2 regions of the Pseudoalteromonas sp. SIMBA_162 genome follow, and region 2 is predicted to be linked to the other one. Evidence: predicted binding sites of a transcription regulator. Region 2 holds the regulator's gene; the other holds the start of a gene.
What was found. Region 2 encodes LexA, which represses DNA repair genes until DNA is damaged. Its sites were predicted from a motif close to TACTGTATNNNNATACAGTA; they were not measured.
Positions count from the first base shown of each region.

Region 1: the regulator LexA is predicted to act here: its motif matches at 1,923-1,942, upstream of R0J88_RS05770 (SulA-like leucine-rich domain-containing protein).

Region 1 is NZ_JAWJBQ010000005.1:201,890-212,159, reverse strand. It holds gene R0J88_RS05785 (VC2046/SO_2500 family protein) at 1-132, shown strand, start outside; gene R0J88_RS05780 (DUF6172 family protein) at 328-630, shown strand; gene R0J88_RS05775 (YchJ family protein) at 946-1,425, opposite strand; gene R0J88_RS05770 (SulA-like leucine-rich domain-containing protein) at 1,455-1,898, opposite strand; gene R0J88_RS05765 (tetratricopeptide repeat protein) at 2,187-2,642, opposite strand; gene R0J88_RS05760 (NCS2 family permease) at 2,762-4,054, shown strand; gene R0J88_RS05755 (hypothetical protein) at 4,204-4,962, opposite strand; gene cysB (HTH-type transcriptional regulator CysB) at 5,254-6,231, shown strand; gene R0J88_RS05745 (L-serine ammonia-lyase) at 6,297-7,673, opposite strand; gene R0J88_RS05740 (NUDIX hydrolase) at 7,775-8,350, opposite strand; gene pabB (aminodeoxychorismate synthase component I) at 8,353-9,702, opposite strand; gene R0J88_RS05730 (fumarate hydratase) at 9,872-10,270, shown strand, end outside.
Region 2 is NZ_JAWJBQ010000017.1:23,962-34,231, forward strand. It holds gene R0J88_RS13115 (NADPH-dependent FMN reductase) at 1-476, opposite strand, end outside; gene R0J88_RS13120 (LysR family transcriptional regulator) at 596-1,489, shown strand; gene R0J88_RS13125 (hypothetical protein) at 1,598-1,969, opposite strand; gene R0J88_RS13130 (S41 family peptidase) at 1,969-3,585, opposite strand; gene R0J88_RS13135 (endonuclease) at 3,732-4,385, opposite strand; gene R0J88_RS13140 (hypothetical protein) at 4,448-5,146, opposite strand; gene R0J88_RS13145 (hypothetical protein) at 5,393-5,773, shown strand; gene R0J88_RS13150 (PaaI family thioesterase) at 5,775-6,218, opposite strand; gene lexA (transcriptional repressor LexA) at 6,395-7,012, shown strand; gene coxB (cytochrome c oxidase subunit II) at 7,429-8,571, shown strand; gene ctaD (cytochrome c oxidase subunit I) at 8,571-10,163, shown strand; gene R0J88_RS13170 (cytochrome c oxidase assembly protein) at 10,163-10,270, shown strand, end outside.

The DNA of each region.
Region 1 (10,270 bases), on a different contig from region 2:
GAACTTGCTGTGCGAAGACGTTTACAAAAAGACGAAATAGAAATAGATAATCCAAAAATGGATGTCGCAGGCTTTTATGACGTTCTAACAGACGTAAATCAGCGTGAACCATTACATTTGACGATGGCATAATTTATGATTTCATCAAATAGTGTCTAGTTACACTACCCATCCCTGATTAAATTTTACGACTGCACCAAATCCGAATTGACTAAAAATTGATTTAATGTAAAAAAAGCATCCAAAAATTAAATGCAATTGCTATAATGGCTACAAATGGTATGACATGAATGCCGTTATCATTAAACCAAGGTAATTAGGAACGTAATGAAGAAAACATTCACGCTAAATCACGAGAAAATCAAATACCCTCGTATGGTTGATGCTGCAAAGCATGAAGTGAAAAAATATTTGAAAAGAGAGCGCAACAAAACTCTACCAGAAGATGCAGATTATTGGGCATTTGACTGTAAGTTTGGTAAAACGGTTGAAGATGCGCAAGTGGTTCATGTAGCTGAAATCAGCAACTGTATTAGTGATATTGAAAAGCAAGAATTGATGTCTTTTTACTTAGAAATATTGGCAAAACCTGCACAGCGTCAACAGCTAGACCTTGATAACGACGAGTAATAATTAGCGTTTGTGCATATCAAATTATTTAAATGGGCCATTGGCCCATTTTTTATGCCTATAGATTACCTTCAAGCTTTTTTCTTTTGAGCTAGCTCAAAGTATTTTACATCGTTTTAGGGCTTTAACTGTTGAATTGTTATTAACACTACCTTTTCCCTCAATATTAACCACTTCATTAATAGAGTTAGTACTAAATCTAAAAGGTTATAAAGGGAGTTGTGTTTAATAAATTTACGAAGCTATGCATTAAATGTGAGTATTTAATTAGCAACGGAGTGAAGTAAATAATGTACTTCACTTAAAAAGAGGGGATTACGCGCTATGGCATTTTTTGTATTTTATTGCGCTGCCACAAGGGCAATCATCATTCCTGCCAACTTTTATATCAGCGACCGGAAATATAATACCATCGAGATATCGCCACTGGTGTTGCTCTTTTATAAATTGAGAGCGCTCATGTAACACACAATATAGGTTTTGATAAAAATAGGTAGCTTTAAACTCAACGACCCCTTTATTTTCATCGCTGTTTGTTTCAATAACAGATAAGCTTACAAATCGACAACTGGTCGCAAATTCTTTAATTTCATTTACAGGGTTTTCAGCTTGCTTTTCACTTGCATATGTTTGGTATACGTATTTAGCATTTTTTTGTACGTAAGCTGTATACCTAGAGCGCATTAACTGCTCGGGTGTTTCTGCTTGTTTATCACCTAATAGCAGTGGTTCACAGCAATCTTCGTAATTTTTTTGGTTTCCACAAAAGCAAGTGTTGTTATTTAAATAATTCATAATTGTTACATAAGATTTAAAACATCATTTTAGCAAGCTTGCTGTATGTAAGGTATATCAAGTACGTCAGAATTTTTAGTAAAACAGTATAACTTTGTTTTTGTGTTACTTAAGTTAAGCGATAAGTTGCTCAATAACTGATTGTTTAACATATCAGTCCATGTAATGACCGCTGCAAAGTTACCATTATGCAGTGCGCTACGCAGTACATATTCTAAATTTACTAAATGTTTTTGCCTAATGACTAATAGTTTACTTGTGTCTATTGAACATGAATCAAGCAAAGCTTTACTAGGAACATGATCTGGTGCGATTAATAAAGTCCAAGCATTTAAACTATTATACTGGTGTAGCACCTTTAACAGCTCAAACGTTGCCGATATATCATCTTCGATTTGAATCACGTTAACACAATCAGATAGTTCGTCTTGTTGATAGCTTTTTACTGTTCTTACGGTTATTGGCTGTAACATATCATCTCGCTCACTGGGTTTATATACAGTACATGTATACAGTAGTTTATACAGTGTTATGGCGCAAGTGTTTTTTTGCTATTTTTTTATACAAATTTATATTCTATTTTTAAGAATGTGTATTTTAATGTTTATACTGTTGATATTTATCGCTTTTATTTAAACTGGAATGTTAGTGGGTGAGTTTTTTTTATACAGGTTGAAAAGGTTTGCTTACGTTTTTTATAAATTTAAATTATAGCTCTGTACTGTATACAGTACTTTTACGAGCTAAGTTTCGGGCTTTTACTAAGGGACAGGGGGGATTAAATGGGCATATTGTAATTGATGAATTTGTTCATATAAACTGGCTGCATAACATTGGGCATCCTTAAAACGCTTTGTTTCTATATATTTTCTTAAATCAGCAAGCGCAACTGTAGCTGGCTCATGGCCCTGGCTACTCGATAAGCTAAGCCAAGCAACTCCATGAAATACACTTTGTGGAACACCTTGGCCTTTTACAAAAAACAAGCCTAAATAAAATTGCCCTCGGTGATCACCAGACATTGCCGATAAGCGCATCCACTTTGCAGCTAAAGCAGGCTGGTTATTTTTTAAATAATATAGCGCCTTATTCAGCGTACTTTGTTGAGAGCTATCATTTTCAGGTGACGAATTAGTATCGCCTGGTTGTGTCACAAAAGACAAAATATTGTCTAATTGTTGTTCTAAATCATAACCTGTTGGTGTGGTTTTTATCATATGCTGTCATTCGGTATAGTTAACTACTTCAATAGTTTAGTATATCGCAAGGTAAAATGTCCTGAAAAATATACTTTTTATGATAAAATCTCGCTACTTTTTATTGTTGTAAGTTCATTATGTTAGAAGCTTTATTTAAAATTAACGAAAATGGGTCCACGGTTCGACGAGAATGCATCGCCGGAATGACTACTTTTATCACAATGGTTTACATTGTATTCGTGAACCCTGCGATGTTAGCAGAAGCGGGAATGGATCAAGGTGCTGCTTTTGTTGCTACTTGTATTGCTGCTGCAATAGGTTGTTTTATTATGGGGTTATGGGCCAATTACCCATTAGCTTTAGCACCTGGCATGGGGTTAAACGCCTTCTTTACGTATGGCGTTGTATTAGGTATGGGATACACCTGGGAAGCTGCGTTGGGCGCAGTATTTATGTCGGGTTGTATATTTTTATTACTAAGTTTATTTAAGGTTAGAGAATGGATAATAAATGCCATTCCATTAGTTTTAAAACGGGCTATTGCGACAGGCATTGGCGCATTTTTAGCCTTAATAGCACTTAAAAATGCAGGCATTATTGTGGCAAGCCCAGCTACATTTGTGCAGTTGGGTGAAATAACATCTGCGGGACCGTTACTGGCTATATTTAGCTTTTTTATTATTGCGGCATTGTTATATCGTGATTTTAAAAGTGGAGTGTTGATCAGTATTTTATTGGTTACTGCTATCTCACTTGGTTTAGGTTTAGTTGAATACCAGGGAATTATTGCTGCACCGCCTTCAATTTTACCTACTTTTATGCAGTTGGATTTTGCTGCTGCTTTAGAACTTTCAATGCTTAGTGTTATTTTTGCATTTTTGTTTGTCGATTTGTTTGACACGTCAGGTACTCTTGTAGCTGTAACGCAAAAGGCTGGTCTTGCAGATGAAAAAGGAAACATGCCACGCTTAGGACGTGCACTCAGTGCCGATAGCTCAGCCACCATTGCAGGTGCAATGTTAGGTACCTCAACAACCACATCTTATATAGAGTCGGTGGCGGGTGTATCTGTTGGTGGGCGTACAGGCTTAACTGCAGTGGTAGTTGGTTGCTGCTTTTTGCTAATGATGTTCTTTGCACCGTTAGCTAATATGGTACCAGCTTATGCAACAGCGGGCGCAATCTTATATGTTGCTGTACTTATGTTACAAAACCTAAAGTTTGTGGACTGGGACGATATGACTGACGCTATTCCAGTAGCCGTTGTGCTGTTAATGACGCCGCTTACGTTTTCAATTGCGCATGGTATTGCGCTTGGTTTTATTTCATATACGGCGGTTAAGTTGCTTTGTGGTAAACGCAGTGAAATAACAATTAGTGTATGGATATTAACCGTGTTATTTATTGTTAAATTCGCGTTTTTATCATAAATAACAAAGTTTTGTTTTGATATATAACTACCAGCGACGTTATGTGATTTATCCCTGTTGGGGAAGCTAAACTCTAGGTTATAAAATTTAATGCTAAAAAAGCCCATACACAGTATGGGCTTTTTTTATTATTCAGTGGAAAGCTGCTGTTACCATTTCTTTTTTGGAGCAAACAGCACATCTAAATCGTCTTGTTCTTGCTCGTTTTTCTTTTTTAGGGCGCTTGCGTTAGATGCTTTTAGCTCGACGCTAATTTCCTCTAAGTAACGTTCCACTTCTTGACGTTTAGCATTTACATATTCGTCTGAATAAGGCACTGCACTAAGCGTTGCGTAGGCTTTTTCAAAATATTGTCTAGCAGAGCCAACCATACTCGCAGAACGTGCCGAAATACCGCGTTTAATTTGGCTTTCTATATTTATTTTAAGCTGTAATTTCTCAAGTAGTTTGTCTTCGCCTGTAAATACTTGGCTATTAACACGGCCCTTAGTGTGTTCAGAACGTAGGATCACACGTAATTTTTTAATCCCTTGAATTAGCGCAACAAGCTGTTTGTCGTTACTTGGTAATGCTAATGACTCACTACTGGTTCCTTGCACCGGGTTAGAGAGATGCTGTTTCATTTCTTCTAAACGGCTCTTTAGCGCTTTTGAGGTTGGCGAATGCGTAACCATTGTTTTGAGTGCTTCGGCAATTCGGCTTTGTAGAACCCTAATAACGTTTTCAGATAGCGGAATATTAGCCTGGTTCATTAATGCTTCTTCAGTTTCTTCAATGATCGCCTTTTGTTTTGTGAGTTCTTTTCGGCGCTCATTTTCTTGTTTTTCTTTGTGTTGCTGAACAGCACTTACCCAAAGTGCAATCACAACCAAAGCAACTATAAGGACAATTATAATAGACACGATCATGGTGTAATTCTCGGATTCATAACCTAATTTTTTAATATTACATTAAATATAAGCCATCGGGGTAGTTTTGCGCGAATTAACTTCAAATTAGGTAAATTAACTGTCGTTAAATATAAGGACTATGAGATTAATTCGTCTAATCATGGCTACCTCAAGTATATTTATTATGCTAGCCTTGAGCACCACTTCGATAAATGCACGCTATAAGCTTAATCAACGCTACCGGTAAAACTGATCTAGCTTTATAGAATTGCCTTTATTTATAATAAATTACAACGTAAAAATGCAACCATGAAATTACAACAACTCAGATACATAGTAGAAGTACAAAATCATAAATTAAATGTTTCAGCAACGGCTGAGAGTTTATTCACCTCACAGCCTGGTATTTCTAAACAAGTACGTATGTTAGAAGATGAGTTAGGTGTTCAAATTTTTGGGCGAAGTGGCAAGCATTTAACGCATGTAACTAGTGCCGGTGAAGATATTATAAATATCTCGCGTGAGATACTTTCAAAGGTAGAAGGTATAAAAGCGGTGGCTAACGAACACACATTACCGGACCAAGGTAAGCTCAATATAGCAACAACGCACACTCAAGCACGTTATGCTTTACCTAGTGTGATTCAGGGGTTTATGAAAAAATACCCTGCAGTATCATTGCATATGCACCAAGGTACACCGCAACAAATATCTGATGCCGCAGCAAGGGGCGATGCCGATTTTGCCATTGCAACTGAAGCGCTTCATTTATACTCTGATTTAGTTATGTTGCCTTGTTATCATTGGAATCGCAGTATTGTTGTTGCAAAGGATCATCCACTTGCTAAAAAAGCCAATAGTTTAACGGTAGCAGATATTGCCGAATACCCGCTAATTACTTATGTATTTGGTTTTACGGGTCGCTCTGAATTAGACAAAGCATTTAGCGCCCATGGGTTAGAGCCGCATATTGTATTTACGGCGACTGATGCCGATGTAATTAAAACCTATGTTCGTTTAGGGCTTGGCGTAGGGGTAGTGGCTTCAATGGCGATTGATGAAATCACTGATACTGATTTAGTCTGCATTGATGCAAGTCACTTATTTGAAGCTAGCACAACAAAAATTGGCTTTAGAAAAGGCAGCTTTTTACGTACTTATATGTATGACTTTATAGAACGATTTGCGCCGCATTTAACTAAAGAGCGTGTGGAGCGCGCGAGTTTATTACGTAATCAAGATGATGTAGATAAGTTATTTGAAGATATAGAGTTACCTGTAAAGTAGCACTGGGTCTGATAACAAAAAAACCGACTATTTATTAATAGTCGGTTTTTTTGTTTAAGGTTAGCCTAACACTCAATAATGTTAACGGCTAAACCACCGCGCGCGGTTTCTTTGTATTTTGTTTTCATATCATTACCTGTTTCAAGCATGGTTTTTATTACTTTATCAAGTGATACTTTTTGCTCGCCACTACCACGAATTGCCAATCGAGAAGCATTGATGGCTTTTATAGCCCCCATCGCATTACGTTCAATACAAGGAACTTGCACTAAGCCGCCAACAGGGTCGCACGTTAAACCTAAATTATGCTCCATGCCTATTTCAGCTGCGTTTTCAACTTGTACAACATTACCACCCACAATTTCAGTTAATGCTCCGGCGGCCATTGAACACGCTACACCCACTTCGCCTTGGCAGCCCACTTCGGCACCAGAAATAGACGCATTTTTTTTATATAAAATACCAATTGCAGCGGCTGTTAGTAAATAACGCGTGGCAATGTCGCGGTCTACTTCTTTTACAAATGTATGATAGTACATAAGCACAGCGGGTAGAATGCCTGCAGCACCATTAGTGGGGGCTGTTACCACTCGTCCACCGGCCGCATTTTCTTCATTAACGGCAAGTGCAAATAGGTCGACCCAATCCATTGCTCTGAGTGGATCGTTGCTCACTTCGATATTCAGTTTTAAGAATAGGCTGGGGGCACGTCGTTTTACTTTTAAACCGCCAGGTAAAATTCCTTCAGTACGCATTCCGCGCTCAATACAGGCTTTCATTACTTGCCAAATATGAAATAACTCATCTTTTATAGCGTCTTCGGTTCGAAGTGTGCGTTCGTTTTTCATCATCAAGCTAGATACACTCAGGCCTGAGTCTTTACACATTTCAAGTAGCTCTTTTGCGCTACTAAAAGGGTATGGCGCTGGGTTTTCTTCTCTAATATCGAGCGCTGCTTGCTTTTCGTTTTCAAATTCTTCGTCGGTAACAATAAAGCCGCCGCCGATAGAGTAGTACACTTTGCTATAAAGCTTTTCACCATTATTTGAAGCAATAATCTCCATTGCATTAGAGTGCTTTGGGAGCGTTTTACGACGATGAAAAACAATAGCACCTTGCTTAGGAAAGTTGGCTTTGTGTGTTTGGTTTAAATAAATAACTTGTTCTTGCTCGATAGTTAATAAAATATCATCGACTAAATCGGCATCGATTGTTTCTGGGTCATAGCCTGCTAAGCCAAGTACAACAGCTTTGCCAGAACCATGACCTATACCTGTTTGACCTAACGATCCATATAGCTCTACTTTTATATCGGTAACACTTTTTAATAGCTGTTTTTCATGGAGTTCATTAACAAATAAGCGTGATGCGCGCATTGGGCCAACGGTGTGTGATGACGAAGGGCCAATACCAATGCTAAACATATCAAATGCACTGATCATAGTGTGTGTCTCTTATTAATTTACTCAGCCCGAGGCTGCTCTTTGAACGGTCGAGCATAATAACGCGGAATTGTTAGCATGTAACTATTATTAACGAAGATTTAAACTGGTAAGGCTAGTTGTTTTGTAAAGTTTTTTATAATGCTAGCAGTTGCTCCCCAAAGTAACCCATGGGGGGTAACAAACCCCTGCAGAGTGATTTCTTTACCAAAACGTTGAAATGGCAAAGGTTGCCAGTTAGCTTCAGTACTTAATTCATCTAAGGAGAGTAAAAAGCTAGCCTGTACTTCATTGTGATCGTTTACCCACTGCGTATTTTTATTTAAAACACATACGTAGGGACGAATACTAAACCCAGTTAAGGTGGAGTACTCTGGTAAATTGCCAAGGATATTTACATCTTTGTGCGCAATGTTTAACTCTTCTTTCAATTCACGTAGTGCCGTTGTACGAAGCGTTTTGTCGCTTGCCTCAAATTTACCACCGGGTAAGCAAATTTCACCTGGGTGATGATGCAAATAAGTAGGGCGCTTACACAGTAAAATATGTGCCTGTCCGGCTACATCTATAATGGGCAACATAACGGCACTGGCGCGTTTATTTCGAGAGTCTTTTATTTGATTTGGCGCAGCGGTTGGGCTTAATTGAAAGCGCGTTTTAATAAAGTCACTATTCAAGATCACCTACTCTTTAATAAAGGTAAAATTTTATTTACCTTATCGTAAGTCTCTTGGTATTCCAATTCGACTTTAGAATCAGCGACAATTCCGCCTCCGGCCCAACAGTAAATATGCTGCTCATAACAAACTAAAGTTCGAATAGTAATACTGGTATCCATATTACCGCAGGCACTTAAATAACCTATAGAGCCACAGTAAACACTGCGCTGATGAGGTTCTAGCTCCTCTATAATTTCCATCGCGCGTATTTTAGGTGCTCCAGTAATAGAGCCACCAGGAAAAGCGGCCTCGAGTTGATCAACGGCTGTTTTATTGATATCGAGTTCGGCGGTCACTGTACTTACTAAATGGTGTACGGCCGGAAAACTTTCAATTGCGAATAAAGAAGGCACTTTAACACTGCCGGGTTTGGCTACTTTACCTAAGTCGTTACGAAGTAAATCTACAATCATCACGTTTTCTGCGCGATCTTTGGATGAGTTTGCAAGTTTTAACGCTTGTGCACTATCTTCGTAGGCGTCAGCTTTACGTGCAAGTGTCCCTTTTATTGGTTTAGTTTCTACAATATTGTTTTGGATCGATATAAAGCGCTCAGGCGAAATTGACAAAATAGCGCCTGCAGGATGATTAATAAAACTTGAAAAAGGCGCTTTATTAGCTTCGCGTAATTTAACATACGCTGACCAAGGGTCACCGCTATATTGGGCTTTAAAGCGCTGCGCTAGATTAATTTGATAACAATCACCGCTTTTTAAATAGTCTTCAATTACAGCAAACTTTTTGGCGTATTGGGTTTGGCTCATATTAGAAAACCACTCAGACGTTAACTCAAACTTTGCGTCAATTGGAGTTGATGCTAGATATTTCTCGTAAAGCGAGCGTCTTTCAACATGTGGCTGTGAAACATAAAACCACGCATTTTGCTGTCTATCAAAAATAAGTGCATCTAAATAAAGGCCTACAGCCATTTGCGGTAAGTGTATATCTTGCTCTGCTATGGTTGGCATTTTTTCAATTATACGACCCAAGTCATAGCCGAAATAACCTAACCAACCTCCATTAAAGGGCAAGTCAAAAGGTGCTTTTGTGTTACTGAGTTTGCGCAAATGGGTATTCATTATTTCAAAACAGGTTAGCTCACTTGGCTCGCCATTGAATAATGTTTTGTTATCGCTCACTTCAAGCAAGTGTTCAGGTTCTATGGAAATTATGTCGTAGCGACTATTTACATGGTCGCTATTAGCAGAGTCGAGCAGTATGGCATGAGGCAGATGAGAAAAATGCGAAAATACATCAATACAATTTTGTGTTATTGATAATTTTATACAATTATTTTTATTGTTTAGCATTTACTACCCCTATAAGAACTGGCTCCAAACGGGCTGGGAGGGTATCATAAGTCAAATTTTTTTGGCAGCGTTTAGTATAAAATCAACGTTGTAATTAAAACAGTACAAACCACCGTCACCGGTTTGGTATAGATTACGCTTAAGCGTAAAGCTAACTTAAGGAACCATTATGAGTACAATCCGTCAGCAAGACTTTATTGATAGCATTGAAGATGCATTGCAATATATTTCGTTCTACCATCCACTTGATTTTGTTCAAGCATTAGAAAAAGCTTATAACAAAGAACAAAGTAAAGCTGCTAAAGATGCTATTGCGCAAATTTTAATTAACTCGCGTATGTCGGCTGAAGGCAAGCGTCCGCTTTGTCAAGATACAGGTATTATTACGTGTTTTGTAAAAGTGGGTATGGATGTTAAGTGGGATAAAACAGACTTAACAGTTCAACAAATGGTTGATGAAGGTACTCGCCGTGCGTATTTGAATCCAGATAACCCGCTTCGTGCTTCTATTGTTGCAGACCCTGCTGGTACTCGTAAAAACACAAAAGATAATACACCTTCGGTTGTT
Region 2 (10,270 bases):
TCAAAAACAGAAAACGCAGACGGTACAGCAAGTTGGTCGGCAAGCACTAACGAACCAATGCCGCTTAAAATATCACGTACGTGGTTTAAACCGCGTAAACCTCCTAATCCACCCGGTGAAGTAGCAAATAAGGCCACAACTTTATTACGAAACGCCGGTACTGCACCTTGCTCAGTGCGTGACGCCCAATCTATAGCGTTTTTCAATGGCGCAGTGATCGAGCCGTTATACTCTGGGCTTGCCAGTAAAATACCATCTGCAGAGCGAAGTGTGTCTTTTAAACGTTGTGCATCAGCGGGTGTGCCTTGTGCTTCAATGTCCTCGTTAAATAGTGGAATATCTAACTCGTTTAACTGAATAACTTCTACTTCAGCACCTGTTTGCAGAGCAAAACGTGCTGCTTCATTAATAAGTTTTTGATTAAAGCTTTCTTTACGTAAGCTGCCCGCAAGCGCGATAATTTTTGGTGCTGACATGAGTTTGGCCTTTTTATGTTTTAAGTTACATACCTAATCTAGCAAACTTTTACTTGTAGAAAACCCAAATAAACGCAACACTTATGTGCATATATGCACACAAGTTAAAGGCAGAGCGCATGGCAATTAAATTTGATGACTGGCAAGACGTAAAAGTGGCCTTTGAAGTGGCGCGGCTTGGCACACTTACAGCTGCAGCAGAGGCACTTAATGTGCACCACAGTACTGTGTTAAGACGAATTAACAGCCTTGAAAAAAACCTAGATACCCGCTTGTTTCATCGCCATGCTCGTGGTTACAAGGTAACTGAAATTGGCGCTAAATTATTTGCGACAGCGCAAACTATAGATACCTCGCTCGAACAGCTACATAACGATATTGCCGCTGCCGACAGTACTTTACGCGGAAGTTTATTACTTACTACGGTGAGTGGGTTTATTGATGTTATGGGTGATGTATGTGAGCAATTTCAGGCATTACACCCACAAGTGCAGCTTGAAGTTATTTTGGAGCAAAAACGCTTGCGGCTCGATCACGGGCAAGCACATATTGCGCTTCGTGCAGGCCCTAAACCTGATGAGGGTGACTACATTGCTCAGCACTTAGCAAAGCTTACATCGGGTTTATATGCTAACAAACGCTACATTACAAGGCATGGCATGCCTAAATCACTAGGTGATTTATTGCAGCATAATTTTGTATCCGGAGTGGCGGGATATAATGCGCGCGTACCTTATTTTGCTTGGGCAGACGAAAACATTCCTGCATCGCAAATCAAATTACGTGTATCAGAAACTGCCGAGGCCACGCGCGCGATTATTAAAGGCTTAGGCATTGGTGGTTTACAACATGATGTAGCAGCGCAATATAGCGATTTGGTCCCTGTGCTACATAGTGAATTAAATTGGCCCACAGATGTGTGGTTAGTGACCCACCATTTAGTGCATCGCACCGCGAAAGTACAAGCTTTTGCAGGCTTATTAAAGGCGCATTTTAATAAACTTGCTAAGTAAAAAAATTGAAGGGCTCCCGATCGAGTTATTTTTTGGCAATTAGCATTTAAACAGTTTTACAATGAAAAGGCGTACAACAACAAGTTGTACGCCTTTTTAGTTTTTAAATTACTGTGCTTTACAACTTACGTTTTTAAGCTCAATAGTGAGATCTTTTTTAGGGTAATACAGCACGCATTGCTCGCCAATAATTTGCAAAACAAACTTTTCTGACTTGATATTATGCGCGCCCATAATGGGCATGCCATTGGGATCTTTACTATTTCCATGGCTTAGTAATAACTCACTGCGTTTGGTAAAAACGGTGTCGGCCAGTGTAACTAGCGTACCGCCTTTAGCTTTTATAATTGCCTGTTGCAGCACAGTTATAACGCCTGGGTTAACCTCTGTTAATAGCGCAGGCTTTGCAACGGCATTACTCATACTATTACATCCCCCTACACTTATTAATACAGTGAGTACCGTCAGTAACTTTACCATTATTGCTCCTCAGACAAAGTAGGCCATGTTAGATCCATGTTACTGCGGGTAAGATCGTTTGGTGCGTTTAAAGGCTGCAGTTTTTCGCCCGTTGCAGCAAAGCTTGGTACATCTACTTTACTATTAGCGACTGTTGTTGTAATTGGGCATGCGCCGTTATTATCTATATGAAAAAGTGCTGTAGATAGTAACCTTTCGTTGCTATCACCAAGTTGATTATCAAAGTCATCACTAACAACACACCCTTGTACATCGGCATTAAATTGTGGTGTTGGTGTTGGGGTAAAGCCTGCGGCATATTCGCCAAAGCCTTTACTGTTAACGCCACTAAATTGAATGGTGTAGTAGGTTGTTCCACAGTTGTGTGTAGGCGTAAATCCGTATGGTTTACCACAGGTTGTGTCGCCAATAAGTACCACCTCTGCATCTATTCCCTTTAAGCCATTAATAAATGCTTCAGAGGCTGAACAGGTACCTGATGTACTTAGTACATACACTTTAGATAAGTTTAAATCAGGTAATTTATCGCCAGTACTAAAAAACGTTGAGTAATCTATTTCTTCGTCAATAAACGGAAATGGAGAATCGACAGGCTGTTTATCATTTTGTTGTGTTTGATAGTAAAAGCGGTTTTGTACATTGGCACTTCCTGCCACCATATACGCTAGCTGCGCAGACAGCGCTAATAAACCACCGCCGTTGTATCTAAAATCAATAACGAGTTCGTCTACGTTATCGGTTCTAAATTTATTTACTGCATCAATTAAGCCCTCTTGGGCAATACCTATATGACTATTAAACTGCATATAACCAACGCGCGTGTTATTGCTTGTTACAATCGTTTTTACATTTTGAACAGGCGTTTGCTCAATGTTACCCGCTGTGACGTTAAATGTTTTTTCCGTGCCGTCGTTACTGCGAACAACAATTGTATGTGAATCACCGTTGGTTGGGCTAAATAAGCCTTCGTTTAAAGTATCAATCCCTGCTTGGGTATTGGTATTAATGCTTACGCCATCAACTTCAAGTACGGTATCGCCTCGTTGAAAGCCAATTTGGCTAGCTGGTGAGTCATCTTCAAGGTAAGCAACACGTAAAATTCTATCGGCTGAATCACCAATAAATGCCCAGTTAATACCATAACCAGAGGTAACGCCCGATTGTGCTTCTTGGAAGTAATCTTCAGAGGGTTCTGAAAAATGAAAGTTATCTTTTTTAGCGCCTGAATCGGTTAGCTCTTCGGTTTTTAGTTGAGCAAAATAGTCAGCGACGGTATCGAACGATTCAGGGTCGTTATCGGCTATTTCGTCATACCACAGGTATGTTTCGTCGCTCCATGAGCGAAGCCATAATTTTTCGTATAAGGCTGAACCAGCTTGGTCAGGGTAAGGCTCATTATTATTAAACGGGTCGTTACCTGTACGTGGGTTTTCGCAAAAGTTTTTGAGTTCGTCTGAAGGTTCAAATACACCGGCAGTCCATGTCGGTGTGCTACTTGTAGGTGGCGTGACAGGCGCTGGTGTAGTGTTGCTACCTCCGCCTCCACCACAACCTGTTAAAGCAAAAACTGAGAGCGCGCTAATAATTGCAAGCGATAGAGTGTTGTTTTTAAACATATTCGGTACTTCCTGTAAATAAGTTGTTTAAAATACTACAACACCTGATTATTTATTCAACGTTTTGCTTTTTCTTTATGTAAATAATTGTGTCATTTTTTATTGGTAAAGCAGTATTTTAAGTTCGCTTATTAGCAGGAATATCATTACATTTTTTGTATAGTGCTTTTTAGTGCTAGGTCTTGCTTTTGCCACGCATTAAAAAGTTTTTGTTGTTGTTTTGAAATTTTTAAACCATAGGTTTTTTGCATGTAAGCATAGGCGTCGGCAATTTTTTTACGGGCATAAAATGGTGGCTCAACAACACGTTGCTTAAAGTTTACTTTTACATCGCATTGGCCGTATTGAGTCGCGGCTCCACCTAGCATGCCAAAACGATAATTAGAGCGGTCAGCATTTATTTCGCCAATTGCGGGGGCTAAGTTGTTTATGTCAGCTTCCATTTTTCGAAATTTTTCGCTGACTTTACGGCAGTTTTTCCGCCCACCATTTTGCCAACATTGTAGTTGATGCCCAAACTCCCATGCCGATACAATATGCTCCCATTCAATACGTAAAGCGCGCTGGTTTACTTTGCCTGAGCGGGTAAATGTATTACGAGGTACATAGCCACAACCCGTTGGATCTGGCACTAGTTTTTTACCTTGTTTTTTAATATCACAACCGCAATACAGGCTTTTTGCATTGTGCGGTAGCGTTTTTATTAAGTGCTTTTTAGCAGTAGAGAAGCGAGTAAAGTCTTTACTTGATACCGAAAAACAGACACAGCAAGCCAGTAAGGCCAAAATCAATCGGGTCATATCCATCACATACGTGAACTACAGGAGTCCCTAGTTTACTGGCTCAACAGGCAAACATAAACTTATTTAAATCTGCGTTTAATCCTTATGTTTTGCAATAGCAGTAAAAAGCCAGTTAAACAAAAAAGCACACTGGTTGCAGCAAAGCTAATTAATAGAGGATTGTTAAAGTTTTCACGTTCATCGTAATCCATAATATGCAGCATCCAAAAAAAGTCGAAAATTCGCCACAGTGTGCTGCGCACAGTAATCACTTTGCCTGTATCTGATGACAAATAGAGGGTGGTATTAAATGTATCGTTAAATTGTACTTTCCATACATCTTTTTTATAACCGCTTTCTCTTGGCCCTAAACCTAACAAAGTTGTACTTACTGGTTGAGCATCAATAAGTAAATGCGCGTGTGCATTAGCAATTATTTGCTGTTTATTGGGGGCTTTAAATGGTTGCCCAGTAATGCCATTAAAACTTTGAGGGTTGCCTTCACTGGTTACAGTTATAAGTGGGGTAGATAAAAAATGTGCAAAGGTTATTTTAGTCGGATTAGTGACTTGCGAAACAATATTATCAATTGATGCCACGTAATCGCTGCTTTTAAAGGGGTTAACTAGGGTGCGTGTTGCTAGGTGTTTACCATGTACTTTTTCAAGCGGGATGGCGCTCATAACCAAACCGCCAAGCAACCAAGCTAGTATTTGTATTCCTAATAAATAGCCCAACCATTTATGAAGTTTACGTGCTGGTTTAAAAGTTTTTTTCATGTGTGTTTATCTTATTATTTTTACAAGACATTTTACGCGATGGTTGAGCAAGGTGAGTGCGACAAAATGTCGCACTAGTGCATTAAAATAGCGTTTCAGCACAATAGCGCCAATTGTAAGTAGCAATCGCACTCTAAAATAAGAGTATTACCATATAAAACGTCTATTTATAGGGTGTTGATTTGGTATAAAGGTAAAACTGCGTTAAAGTTTGCATGGTAACCATTAGAGGATAAATACGAGACAATGTCGGAAATTCAATTTTTAAATGTAGATCTAGAGCTTGAGTCAAAACAAGATATTAGTGTGCTGGTGGCCGACCTAAAAAAAGTCGCAACGATTTTACATTATGACAAAGACGAATACCGTCAATTAGCACGTATTGAGGTAGCTGGCGATGTAAAATCACCAGACAAAGCAATAAACCATATATGTGAGCTTATTGAGTCATGTTCACGCAATGCATTAAAGCAATGGTTGAGCTGCTCACGTAGAACGTTTGATATAGGGTTTGAGTCAGGCACGTCGCCAAAGTGTTTTAATCAAGCTTTACATGCAGATACACTACTGCGTATATCTGCTATTGGCGCGGGTATGGAAATAACAATTTACCCTCTCGAAAAATAACTTACGTCTTTCGCTCAACAACGGCTGCGGTCATTTTTGATACGCAGCATAGCTCGTTGCGGCTGTTTGTAATTTTTATTTCCCAAACAGAGCTTCGTTTTCCAATATGAAATGCGCGTGCTGTTGCCGTTAATGTACCATTGCGAGAAGCCTTTAAATGGCTTGCACTTATTTCTTGCCCAACACAGTAAAACTTTGTGAAATCAACCACAAAATTAGCAGCATAGCTAGCTACGGTTTCGGCGAGTACAACGTTTGCGCCGCCATGAACCATGCCAATAGGGTTATGGTGTGCAGGGATTGCAGGCATAGTTGCTACTAGATAATCGTCGCCTATCTCTGTTATTTCGATTCCCATGGTTTTCATTAGCGTCCCTTGGCCATTAATGCCTTCGTCCAATTGTTTACACAATGCTAATGTAATGGGTTGATGCCAAATACTCATATAGACTCCTTTAAATTTAATGTAGCAAGTTACTATTTTTATAGGCTATTTTAGAAAGCCCCTAAAATGTACACGTAAGCAAGTAATTTGGCTATTTGAACGAATAATTTAAATTTGCGATTTTTATTTAACTGTATATACTCACAGTTAAATGTACTGTATGGAAAACCAGTTGTATGCGCCCATTAACTAAACGCCAAGCTCAAATACTCGAATTAATTAAAGTGTTTATTAAAGACACTGGTATGCCGCCTACACGTGCCGAAATAGCACAAACGTTAGGGTTTAAAAGTGCAAATGCCGCTGAGGAACATTTAAAAGCCCTTGCCAAAAAAGGGGTGATTAAAATGAAACCTGGCGCAAGCCGTGGAATTCAACTTGTTGAAGAAGAGGAGCCAGAACAATTAGGTTTACCGCTTATTGGCCGAGTTGCGGCAGGTTCCCCTATTTTGGCGCAAGAACATGTTGAAAGCCACTGTAAAATTGACCCATTAATGTTTAAACCAGCTGCCGACTTTTTACTGCGCGTAAACGGTATGAGTATGAAAGATATAGGCATTATGGATGGCGATTTACTTGCTGTGCATAAAACACAAGTGGCTGAAAATGGTCAAGTTGTGGTTGCCCGTGTTGATGACGATGTAACCGTAAAGCGCATTGAAAAGGCGGGTCGCCAGGTGTTGCTTCATGCTGAAAATGACGAGTTTGCACCAATTAAGGTCGATCTTGAAACTGAGTCGTTCAACATTGAAGGCTTGGCAGTGGGTGTAATTCGTAACGCGGACTGGATGTAGTTCTTTCTTATTTTATAAATTGCGCACTATTTTGGTGCGTATTTTTATTTTTTTAAATTTATTTGTTTTTTATTGACACTCTTTCATTTCATCCTTAGCCCTTACTACCTCTCGATTTTAGCTACTTTTTTCTACGCTAAACTAAATCAACGCTCTACTTTTTACATATTTATTGTTTGTTTTTAATACAAAAAACTTGCATGCTGGTTAAATATTAACTAATTGTTAATGAACTGACGCTGGCAATACTCATCGCTTTTAAGCTTTGAGCACACACAATAAATTTGTTGCTAGCGCAGTGAATGCCAATTTTTATAAATAAAACGGCATTAATAAAAAAATAAAAATAACGAATTGGCGTTTAAGCCGTATGCCTCTTCGCTTTGCACTAGCAACAGCATCAAAGGAGTCGTCACATGGGTAAACTTAGTTGTACCTTGTGGCTTATATTGTGTGTTTTTCCGCAGTTAGCCTTGGCAAATAGCCAATTTAATATGCGTAAAGGCGTTACAGATATAAGTGAAAATGTTTACGAATTACACATGACCATATTTTTTATATGTTGTGTGATTGGGATAATAGTGTTTGCCATTATGCTTTGGGCACTCATTCATCATCGCAAATCTAAAGGAGCGGTTCCCGCTCAATTCCATGAAAGTACCAAAGTAGAAATTCTTTGGACCGCCATTCCATTTGTTATTTTAATTGCTATGGCAGTGCCTGCTACAAAAACGTTAATAGCGATGGAAGATGCCAGTAAAGCCGACTTAACAATTAAAGTTACAGGTTCACAGTGGAAATGGCATTATGAATACATGGGAGAAGATGTAGAGTTTTACTCAATGCTTGCAACTCCTCAGGATGAAATAACTAATTTAGCTGATAAAAACCCAAATTATTTACTTGAGGTAGACAAACCCCTCGTACTACCAATTAATCAAAAAATTCGTTTTTTAATGACCTCAGATGATGTTATCCACTCTTGGTGGGTACCAGACTTTGCCGTTAAAAAAGACGCCAATCCAGGCTTTATTAACGAAACATGGACCAACATAAACGAAGAAGGTATTTACCGAGGTCAGTGTGCTGAGCTGTGCGGTAAAGATCACGGGTTTATGCCCGTTGTGGTAGAGGCCAAATCTGAGGCTGACTTTAAAGTATGGTTGGCCGATGCTAAACAAGCTAAGCAACAAGCAGCTTTAGCTGATGCAGCTTTACTTGATCAAACATTACCTAAAGAAGAGCTAATGGAGCTGGGTGCTCAAGTATACATGGCAAGTTGTGCAGCATGTCATCAACCTACGGGGTTAGGGCTACCGGGCGTATTTCCGGCTCTTAAAGGCAGCCCAATTGTACTTGGCGATATAAAAGGTCATATAGACATACTTATTCATGGGAGCCCAGGCACGGCAATGCAATCATTTGCCAAGCAGTTATCTATAAAACAATTGGCTGCGGTTATTACTTACAAGCGAAATGCATGGGGTAACGATACCGGTGATGTTATTCAGCCTAGTGAGATTCAAGCAGCACTTGATGCCGACGTGGAGGCTAACTAATGAGTAGCATAGCAGAACAACCAAACGCCAATGAAGCGCATCATGCTCATCATCCAGCTAAAGGCTTTAAGCGCTGGCTTTATACAACAAATCATAAAGATATTGGCAGTTTATATTTAATATTTTCGTTGACCATGTTTTTAATTGGTGGCGCCATGGCTATGGTGATCAGGGCCGAATTATTTCAGCCAGGGTTGCAGTTGGTCGATCCCCACTTTTTTAATCAAATGACTACAGTTCACGGTTTAATAATGGTGTTTGGCGCCGTTATGCCTGCCTTTACGGGATTAGCCAATTGGATGATACCGTTAATGATAGGTGCGCCAGATATGGCATTACCTAGAATGAATAACTGGAGCTTTTGGATTTTACCTTTCGCATTCTTAATTTTGCTTGCTTCTTTATTTATGCCTGGAGGAGGTCCTGCTTTTGGCTGGACCTTCTATGCTCCGCTTTCAACCACATACAGTAACGACAATACTGCCTTGTTTGTATTTGCGGTGCACATTATGGGTATTAGCTCAATTATGGGTGCTATTAATGTGGTTGTGACTATAGTTAATTTGCGTGCACCTGGGATGACGTGGATGAAACTCCCCCTGTTTGTATGGACATGGCTAATAACGGCATTTTTACTCATTGCTGTTATGCCCGTTTTGGCAGGGGCGGTGACCATGGTTTTAACCGATAAATATTTTGCGACTAGCTTTTTTGATGCTGCCGGCGGTGGCGATCCGGTGATGTTCCAGCATATATTTTGGTTTTTTGGTCACCCCGAAGTTTACATCATGATTTTGCCAGCCTTTGGTATCATTTCAACCATAGTGCCCACTTTCTCGCGTAAAAAGCTATTTGGCTATGCATCTATGGTTTATGCCACGTCATCTATAGCATTGCTAAGCTTTATTGTGTGGGCGCATCACATGTTTACCACCGGTATGCCGGTAGCTGCAGAGCTATTTTTTATGTACTCCACAATGCTGATATCGGTACCTACCGGCGTGAAAGTATTTAATTGGGTAGCCACCATGTGGCGCGGTTCTATTAGCTTTGAAGTCCCTATGATGTTCAGTATTGCTTTTATAGTGCTGTTCACATTAGGTGGTTTTTCAGGGTTGATGCTTGCTATTACTCCCGCTGATTTTCAATACCACGACACTTATTTTGTAGTGGCTCATTTTCATTATGTGTTAGTGACAGGGGCGGTATTTTCAATCATGGCCGGTGCTTATTACTGGCTGCCAAAATGGACTGGCAATATGTTTAATATCACGCTGGCTAAGTGGCATTTTTGGTTGTCGTTAGTCAGTGTAAATGTGCTGTTTTTTCCAATGCATTTTGTGGGTTTGGCTGGTATGCCTCGTCGTATTCCTGATTATGCACTGCAATTTGCAGACTTTAACGCAATTATAAGTATTGGTGGTTTTGCATTTGGTTTATCTCAGCTGTTGTTTGTAGTGGTTGTTTTTAAATGTGCAAGAGGCGGCGAAAAAGTCCCTGCAAAAGTATGGGATGGCGCTGAAGGGTTAGAGTGGGAAGTTGAATCCCCTGCGCCTTACCATACCTTTTCAACACCACCGGAAATTAAATAATGACCCACGCACCGCTCCTTAAACGCTTGATTATTATCAGCATAGGTATGTTTGCGTTTGCGTTTGCCTTAGTGCCGTTATACGACGTGTTTTGTGACTTAACCGGG